2 regions of the Angustibacter sp. Root456 genome follow, and region 1 is predicted to be linked to the other one. Evidence: riboswitches for the same ligand, from Rfam matches in the RefSeq annotation. Region 1 holds a riboswitch; the other holds the start of a gene.
What was found. A riboswitch is a leader RNA that binds a small molecule or an ion and turns the genes downstream of it on or off. The one in region 1 is predicted to bind thiamine pyrophosphate.
Positions count from the first base shown of each region.

Region 2: another riboswitch for thiamine pyrophosphate. It lies ahead of thiD (bifunctional hydroxymethylpyrimidine kinase/phosphomethylpyrimidine kinase); the one in region 1 lies ahead of ASD06_RS17645 (ECF transporter S component).

Region 1 covers NZ_LMER01000020.1:626,969-631,154, reverse strand. Annotated here, with positions in the region: gene ASD06_RS17650 (ABC transporter ATP-binding protein) at 1-1,063, opposite strand, end outside; gene ASD06_RS17645 (ECF transporter S component) at 1,060-1,719, opposite strand; TPP riboswitch at 1,791-1,895, opposite strand; gene ASD06_RS17640 (DUF4235 domain-containing protein) at 2,000-2,278, shown strand; gene hutI (imidazolonepropionase) at 2,375-3,553, opposite strand; gene ASD06_RS17630 (formimidoylglutamate deiminase) at 3,555-4,186, opposite strand, start outside.
Region 2 covers NZ_LMER01000003.1:41,871-46,056, reverse strand. Annotated here, with positions in the region: gene rpmA (50S ribosomal protein L27) at 1-242, opposite strand, end outside; gene rplU (50S ribosomal protein L21) at 297-605, opposite strand; gene thiD (bifunctional hydroxymethylpyrimidine kinase/phosphomethylpyrimidine kinase) at 744-2,243, opposite strand; TPP riboswitch at 2,236-2,331, opposite strand; gene thiE (thiamine phosphate synthase) at 2,364-3,035, opposite strand; TPP riboswitch at 3,064-3,166, shown strand; gene thiO (glycine oxidase ThiO) at 3,159-4,186, shown strand, end outside.

The DNA.
Region 1 (4,186 bases):
CGAGCGCGTGCTCGGGCGCCTGCGGCAGCCAGGCGACTCGCGCCGCCAGCTCACGCGAGCGCCAGCGATGCGGTCGCCGCTCGCGACGCGGGGCCCACTCGGCGTCCGCGAGCAGCTCACCGGAGGTCGGTGCGGCGAGCCCGGCGAGCACGCCGAGCGCCGTCGACTTGCCCGCGCCGCTGCGTCCGGTGACGGTCGTGACCACACCGCGGACGAGGCTCGCGTCGAACGGGCCGACCCCTGCCGCCGGGCCGCGCCCGCGCCCGCTGCCGGGGCGAGCGACGACGTCGCGGGCCCTGAGCAGGCAGGCGCCGGGCGCTGTGGCGACGACCTCCGGGACCACGGGGGCCACGTCGTCGACCCACAGGCCCGCCCCGCGCAGCTGGTCGGCGGCGTCGGCCAGCACCCGGGCAGGCGCGCCGTCGGCCACCACACCGCCGGCGGAGCCCAGCACCACGAGGCGGTCGACGTGGTCGAGCCACGGCGCCATGCGGTGCTCGACCACCACGAGGGTGCAGCCGCTGCGCTCGGCCACCGCCAGCACCGCCTCGCGCACGCGGGCGGCGTTGGTGGCGTCCAGCATCGCTGCCGGCTCGTCGAGCAGCAGCAGGCCCGGGCGCAGCGCGAGGGCACCGGCGAGCGCCAGCCGCTGGCCCTCACCGCCCGACAGCGCCGCGGTCGGCCGGTCGGCGGCGTAGGGGAAGGCGCTGCGCCGCAACGAGTCCTCGACGCGCGCCCAGATGTCGTCCCGCGACAGTGCGAGGTTCTCGGGGCCGAACGCCGTGTCGCGTCCGACCCGGTCGGCGACCACGGCGGCGCTGGGGTCCTGCAGCAGCAGGCCGGTGACGCCGTCGACCTGCACCTCGCCGGCCAGCTCGCCGTCGTCGGCCGACAGACGCCCCGCCAGGGCACGCAGCAGCGTCGACTTGCCGGCCCCGCTCGGCCCGGCGAGCACGATGCGCTCGCCGGGCTCGAGCCGCAGATCGATCTGGTCGAGCACGCGGTCGCGGCGTCCCCACGGCCGCCACGTGAGACCGCGGACGTCGACGCTGGCGCCGCTCACCGCGCGGAGGTGGTGTTCCGCTGCAGCTCTGCGTCGCGGGCGCGGGCCTGCTCGCGTCCGGCCGGGAAGGCCGCCAGGGCGCCCGAGCGGGTCAGCGCCCGCACGATCAGCCAGCCGAGCAGTCCGGCCAGCAGCACGCCCGAGAGCATGAAGGTCACCAGGTAGAGCACCGTGCCGCCCGCGCCGAAGGTCGTGGCGTAGTCGTAGGTGAAGTACTCGTACGCCGTCTCGAGCGTTGCCGCGAGCGCGGCGCTGAGCGCAGCCACGCCCGGGCCGAACCGGCGGAACAAGAAGATGGCCAGCACGATCTCGACGCCCAGGCCCTGCAGCAGCCCGGACACGAGCGTCGCGACGCCCCACTGGTTGCCGAGCAGGTACTCGACGTTGGCGGCCACGAGCTCGGCGAGCAGGGCGGCGCCGGGACGCCGGACGACGAGCCCACCGACGACGCCGGCCAGCAGCCACGGGCCGCCCAGCAGACCCCCGAGCGCCGGGACGGCGGTGAACGCGGGGCTCACGACGGTGTACGCCGCCGACCAGCCCCAGTAGGCGACACCGAACGCGACACCCAGCATCGCGGCGGTGACGAGGTCGACGGTGCGCCAGCGGGTGAGCTCGCCCAGCGACGGACGTGAGGTGACAGCGGGTGCCGTCATGGTGTGGAACCTCCTACGTTGCAGCAGGAGGGGTACCGCCGTGGCGGCACGTGCTCGACGCACCGACACGGCGGTCGAGATTCCCGACTCCCTCCACCGGTGCTAACCGGATCAGGTTCGAGGGTCTGCGGTTGCCCGCACTCTCAGCGCCTGGTGGCGCTCCCCTGTCGTGTGATCCCACGCTACACCGGTGTGACGGTCCGGTCGACCGTCCGGTCGACCGTCCGGTCGACTGCGCCGACGGGTGGCTGCCCGGCGTCCGGTGGGGCAGGCTGGCGGCATGGGTGCAACGACGTGGAAGATCCTCGGTACCGGCGGCGCGGTGGTCGCCGGCATCGCCGCACGCAACCTGCTCACCACGGGCTGGAAGGCGGCGACGGGCTCGGCCCCTCCCACCAACCCCGAGCACCCCGACGTCGAGTGGCACGAGGCCGTGCTGTGGGCCGTGCTCAGCGGCGCCGTGATCGGTGTGGCGCGCATGCTGGCCACGCGCAAGGCTGCCGAGTACTACCGCAACTCCACCGGGCACCTGCCGCCCGACATGGCCGAGGTGCAGTGAGCGCCCCTCCCCGTTGATCACGTTCAGTGGGCGACACCCCGCTTGTCGAGGGTTGCACCCCTCGACAAGCGGACGCGACCCTCGAGGAGCAGCGGACTAGAGGTCGAGCGCGCGCGCCAGCGGGACGCCCGGACGGTAGGCCAGGTGCCGGTACGTCGGCGCCTCCAGCACCGCGAGGTCGGCCCGAGCACCCACGCCCAGGTGGCCGACGTCCGGACGCCGCAGCGCCAGGGCACCCCCGGCCGTGGCCGCCCACAGCGCCTCGGCCGGTGACAGCCCCATCTCGCGCACCGCGAGCGCGATGACGAACGGCATCGACGAGGTGTAGCAGCTGCCCGGGTTGCAGTCGGTGGCGAGGGCCACCACCACGCCCGCGTCGACGAGGGCGCGGGCATCCGGGTACGGCGAGCGGGTCGAGAACTCGACGCCGGGCAACAGCGTCGCCACCGTGCCGTCGCGCCCGGGCGCGGGGCTCGCGCCGGCGAGCGCGTCGACGTCCGCCGCGCTCAGGTGCGTGCAGTGGTCGACGCTCGCCGCACCGAGATCGACGGCGAGCCGGACGCCGGGCCCCGCCGAGAGCTGGTTGCCGTGCACCCGAGGCAGCAGCCCCGCCGCCATGCCGGCGGTGAGCACCACGCGCGCCTCGTCGCCGTCGAAGGCGTGCGGGCTCGCGGGCTCGCAGAAGACGTCGACCCACCGGGCGAGCGGCGCGCAGGCCGCCAGCATCGGGCCAGTGACCAGGTCGATGTACGCGCGCCGGTCAGCGCCCGCCGGCACGACGTGGGCGCCGAGGAACGTCGTCTCGTCGGTGATCTCACGGGCGATGCGCAGGCTGCGCGCCTCGTCGGCCACCGTGAGGCCGTAGCCGCTCTTGACCTCGAGGGTCGTCGTGCCCTGGGCGCGCATCTCGGCCTGCAGCGCGCGGGCGCGAGCCAGCAGCAGCTCGTCGGGAGCGGCGCGCGTGGCGGCGACGGTCGTGGCGATGCCGCCGCCGTCGTAGGGCGTGCCGGTCATCCGCGCCTCGAACTCTCGCGAGCGGTCACCGGCGAAGACGAGGTGGCTGTGCGAGTCGACGAAGCCCGGGACGACGGCGCGGCCGGCGAGGTCGAGGTGCTGATCGGCGTCAGGTGCCTGGCGCTGCGGCCCGACCCAGGCCACCGTGGCGCCCTCGACCACCACGGCGGCCTGCTCGATCACCCCCAGCGGCGAGCCGTCACCGAGGCTGGCGTCGTTCGTGACCAGCTCGCTGATGCCCGTGAGCAGCACGCTCGACATCTCAGTCCTCCCACAACGGCGCGATGGCCTCGGCCAGCAGGCGGCCGACGTCACCGAGCACGTGACGTCCGTCGGAGACCACCGTGCGCCCGGCGTTCACCACCGTGTGGACGTCGGACGCCGTGGCACCGTAGATGGCTTGCGGCACAGCGGTTCCCGCGGTGCGTACGGTGTCGAGCCGCACGGCCACCAGGTCGGCCGGAGCCCCGACTGCGATGCGGCCAGCCTCGGGCCAGCCCAGCGAGGCGTGGCCGTTCACGGTGAGCGCCTCGACCAGCTGAGCGGGCGTGAACACCCCGCGTTCCAACGAGAACAGCCGCTCATGCATCTCCAGCGCGCGCGCCTCCTCCAGCAGGTCGACCACGGCGTTCTGGTCGCTGCCGAGGCACAGGGGGCTTCCGTGCTCGGCCATGAGCTTGGCGGGCCCGATGCCGTCGGCGAGGTCGCGTTCGGTGGTCGGGCACAGGCACACGGACGTGCCCGTGCTGCCGAGCAGCTCCATGTGCGGCGCGACGGTGGCGTGCACGACGGTGGTGCGCGGACCGAGGGCGTCCGCACCGGCCAGCAGCTCGGTGGGCGAGCGGCCGTAGAACGCCAGTGCCGCCTCGTTCTCGGCGAACTGCTCGGACAGGT
Region 2 (4,186 bases), on a different contig from region 1:
ACGATGCTGACGGTCTTGCGACCGCGCTTCGTGCCGAAGGTGACCGCACCCTCGACCAGTGCGAACAGCGTGTCGTCGCCGCCGCGGCCCACACCGACACCGGGGTGGAAGTGGGTGCCGCGCTGACGCACGATGATCTCGCCCGCGCCGACGACCTGGCCGCCGTAGCGCTTCACGCCGAGGCGCTGGGCGTTGGAGTCGCGACCGTTGCGCGTGGACGACGCGCCCTTCTTGTGTGCCATGAGAGTGCCTGCCTTGTGGGGACGGAGGGCCTGGGAGTGAGCCGGAGCGGAGGCTCAGGCCTCGATGCCGGTGACCTTGACGCGGGTGAGGTGCTGACGGTGACCCTGACGCTTGCGGTAACCGGTCTTGTTCTTGAACTTCATGATCGTGATCTTGGGGCCCTTCTCCGGGGAGACGAGCTCGGCGGTGACCTTGACCTTGGCGAGCTTCGCGGCGTCGCTGGTCACGGTGTCGCCGTCGACGAGCAGCAGGGGCGCCAGCTCGAGGGTGTCACCCGCCTTGCCCTCGACCTTGTCGATGACCAGGACGTCGCCGACGGACACCTTCTCCTGACGGCCGCCAGCGCGGACGATCGCGTACACGTGAAGCTCACTTCTCTCGACGTTCGTTAAGGGCCCAGGCGCGCGCCACCAGCGGCGAAGCCGCACGAGAGGCGAGCACAGGGAGGCGCGCGCGGAGCGCACCGACTCATCAGGGTACCGCAGGGGCGCGGGGCCGGGTCAAACCGGCCAGTGCACCCCCTGCCAGGGGGCGTCCCAGAACATCCACTCGTAGCGCGTGGCCGTCCCGAACGCCTCCAGCATACGCGCGCGGGTGGCCGGGCCCGAGCACGCCGCCGCCCGGTCGGCCATCTCGCGCGCCTCGATCGTGCGAGCGGCGAAGGCGGTGTCGCCGTACTGGTCGATCCAGCGCCGGTAGGGGTGGTCGGGCTGGTCGCGCGTGCGCTCGAGCAGCCGCTCCCCCACGTCGGCGTACACCCAGAAGCACGGCAGGACGGCGGCGAGCAGCTCGGCGTAGTCGCCGCGCTGGGCCACGGCGAGCAGGTAGGAGGTGTAGGCGGTGCAGGCGGCCGAGGCCGCCGGCACGTCGAGGGCCGGGTCGGCGTCCGGCACGTCGACCCAGGACTCGTGCAGCTGGCGCTCGACGGCGAGGGCCTGCTGGGCCGACTGCGCCCACCACAGCTGCTGGTCAGCGTCCGGGGCGAGCGCGGCCAGCGTCGCCAGGGCCCGGGCGTACTGCTGCAGGTAGAGCCCGTCCTGGCGCAGGTACTCGGCGAACACCGGCTCGGGCAGCGTGCCGTCGGCCAGCGCCTGCACGAACGGCAGGTCGTCGATCGCGGCGCGCACCGCGGCGGTGGCGTCCCACGCCTGCGTCGTGAAGGACCGCCCGGACGACGGCACGGTGTCGTGCAGGTGGTCGACCGGCCCGGCGCCCTGCCCGATCTCGAGTCCCGCACCGGCCTCGATCGCGCCGGCCAGCCACGCCTTGGCGTCACGCACGGCTTCGTACCAGCTCGGGCGGCTGGGCCGCAGGGTCGCCACCGCGGTCGACAGCGTGCACCCGGTGCCGTGCGTGTGCGGCGTGGCGACCCGGTGGCCGCGCAGCTCGTGCACCGTGCCGTCGGCGTCCACGAGGGCGTCGGGGCTGAGCGGGCCACCGAGGTGGCCGCCCTTCACCAGCACGTGCACCTGGTGGCGGCGGGCCAGCTCACGGCCCTGGGTCAGCGCGTCCTGCCAGCACGTCGCCTCGGCGCACCTGAGCAGGTCGGCCAGCTCGGGCAGGTTGGGCGTCACGACGTCGGCGCACTCGAGCAGCCGGTCGCGCAGCGCGCTGACGGCGTCCGCGGGCAGCAGCCGGTGACCGGACTGCGAGACCATCACGGGGTCGAGGACGACGTACCGCGGGGCCTGGCGCGCGAGCCAGTCGGCCACCACGTCGACGACCTCGGCGGTGCCCAGCATGCCGATCTTCACCGCGTCGATGCGCACGTCGTCGGACAGCGCGTCGAGCTGCTCGCGCAGGAAGCTCGCCGGGGGAACGTGCACGGCACGCACGCCCTGGGTGTTCTGCGCGGTGAGTGCCGTGATGGCGCTCATGCCGTAACCGCCATGCGCGGCAACGGTTTTCAGGTCGGCTTGGATGCCCGCTCCCCCGCTGGGGTCGCTGCCGGCAACGGCCAGCACGCTGACGGGTCGGGTGGGTGTGGCAGTACGCGTCATCGCGTGACGATCCCTTCGCTAGTCCTAGCTAGATCAGGTTCGACGGGTCTCATCTCAGCTCCGCGACGGAGCACCCCGTGTCACTGCCAGCCACCGTAGCGAGGGTCGCGACCGCGACCCTCAGGGGGTCAGGTGCGCCCGCAGCGCGCGGACGGCCGCAGCCGGGTCGACCGCCTGCGTCACAGCGCGGACGACGACGACCCGCCGCGCGCCCGCCGCCAGCACCTCCGGCAGCCGCCGCTCGTCGATGCCGCCGATGGCGAACCACGGCTTCGCCGGCTCGGCGGCCGCCGCGGCTCGCGGCAGGTCGAGCCCGGTCGCCGCCCGCCCCGGCTTGGTGGGCGTGGTCCAGACCGGCCCGGTGCAGAAGTAGTCGACGTCGTGGTCGTCGGCGGCCTGCGCGGCCTGCTGAGGGTCGTGCGTGCTGCGACCGATGATCACGTCCGGCCCGACCACCGCGCGCGCCTGCGCCGGCGTGAGGTCGCGCTGCCCGACGTGCAGGACGTCGGCGCCCGCGGTCACCGCCAGGTCGGCGCGGTCGTTGACCGCGAGCAACGCACCGTGGCGCCGGCAGGCCGCCGCGAAGGTCGCCAGCAGGTCGAGCTCCTCGGCGGCCTCCAGGTGCTTCTCGCGCAGCTGCACGACGTCGACGCCGGCGCCGAGGACGGCGTCGAGGAACGGCTCGAGGTCGCCGCGCTCGCGTCGGGCGTCGGTGCACAGGTAGAGCCTCGCCGCGTCGAGTCGACGCGATCGAGCGGTGCGCGGCCTGGGTTCGGTCTCGGTGCGGGTCACGCGCCGATCCAACCAGGCGCTAGGGTCGGCCTCGAAGCACGGGAGCCCGCACGGGCTGAGAGGGTGCGCCCGCACCGACCGTCGAACCTGCTCCGGGTCATGCCGGCGAAGGGAGCTACCGCCGTGGACGTCGTCGTCATCGGTGCCGGCGTCATCGGCCTGTCGTGCGCCTGGCGGCTCGCCCAGCAGGGAGCCGAGGTGACGGTGGTCGACGACGGCGGCCCCGCGGCCAGCGACGTGGCGGCGGGCATGCTCGCCCCGGTCACCGAGGCCGCGTTCGGCGAGGAGCCCTTGCTGCGACTGGCCTGTCACGCGGTCGCCACCTACCCGTCGTACGTCGACGAGCTCGGCGGCAGCGAGGTCGTCCCGGTGCGGCACGAGGGCACGCTCAGCGTCGGGCTCACCGCCGACGACCGCGCGGAGCTGGCTCGTCTCACCACCTACCGCGACGGTCTCGGACTGCGCACCGAGCAGCTCACGCGGCGCGACACCCGCGAGCGCGAGCCCTTCCTCGCGGCGTCGGTGGGCGGCGCGCTGCTGGCCGCCGACGACCTGTCGGTCGACAACCGCGCCGTGCGCGCCGCGCTACGCGCCCAGGCTCGCGCGGCGGGCGCCGAGATGCTGACTGGCGGCCCGGCACGGCTGCAGGTCGACGCGGGGCGGGCGGTCGGGGTGGCCGTGGGAGTCGACGAGGTGCGCGCCGACGTCGTGGTGCTGGCCGCAGGGGCGCGCAGCAGTGTCGTCGACGGCGTGCCCGAGCACGCCCTGCCACCCGTGGTGCCGGTGAAGGGCCACGTGCTGCGGCTACGCCCCCAGCCCGGCCGTCACGGACCGCCGGCCCTCACCCACACCGTGCGGGCGCTCGTGCACGGCCGCGAGGTCTACCTCGTGCCCCGCGCCGACGGCGAGCTCGTCGTGGGCGCCACCGTCGAGCACCAGGGCCTCGACGACACGGTGGTCGTCGCCGCGGTGCGCGGCCTGCTGCGCGACGCCCACGAGGTGCTGCCGATCGTCGACGAGCTGGCGCTCGCGGAGGTGTCGACCGGGCTGCGCCCAGGGACTCCCGACAACGCGCCGGTCGTCGGCTGGTCGGCGGTGCCCGGGCTGTTCGTCGCCACCGGCCACTACCGCAACGGGATCCTGCTCAGCGG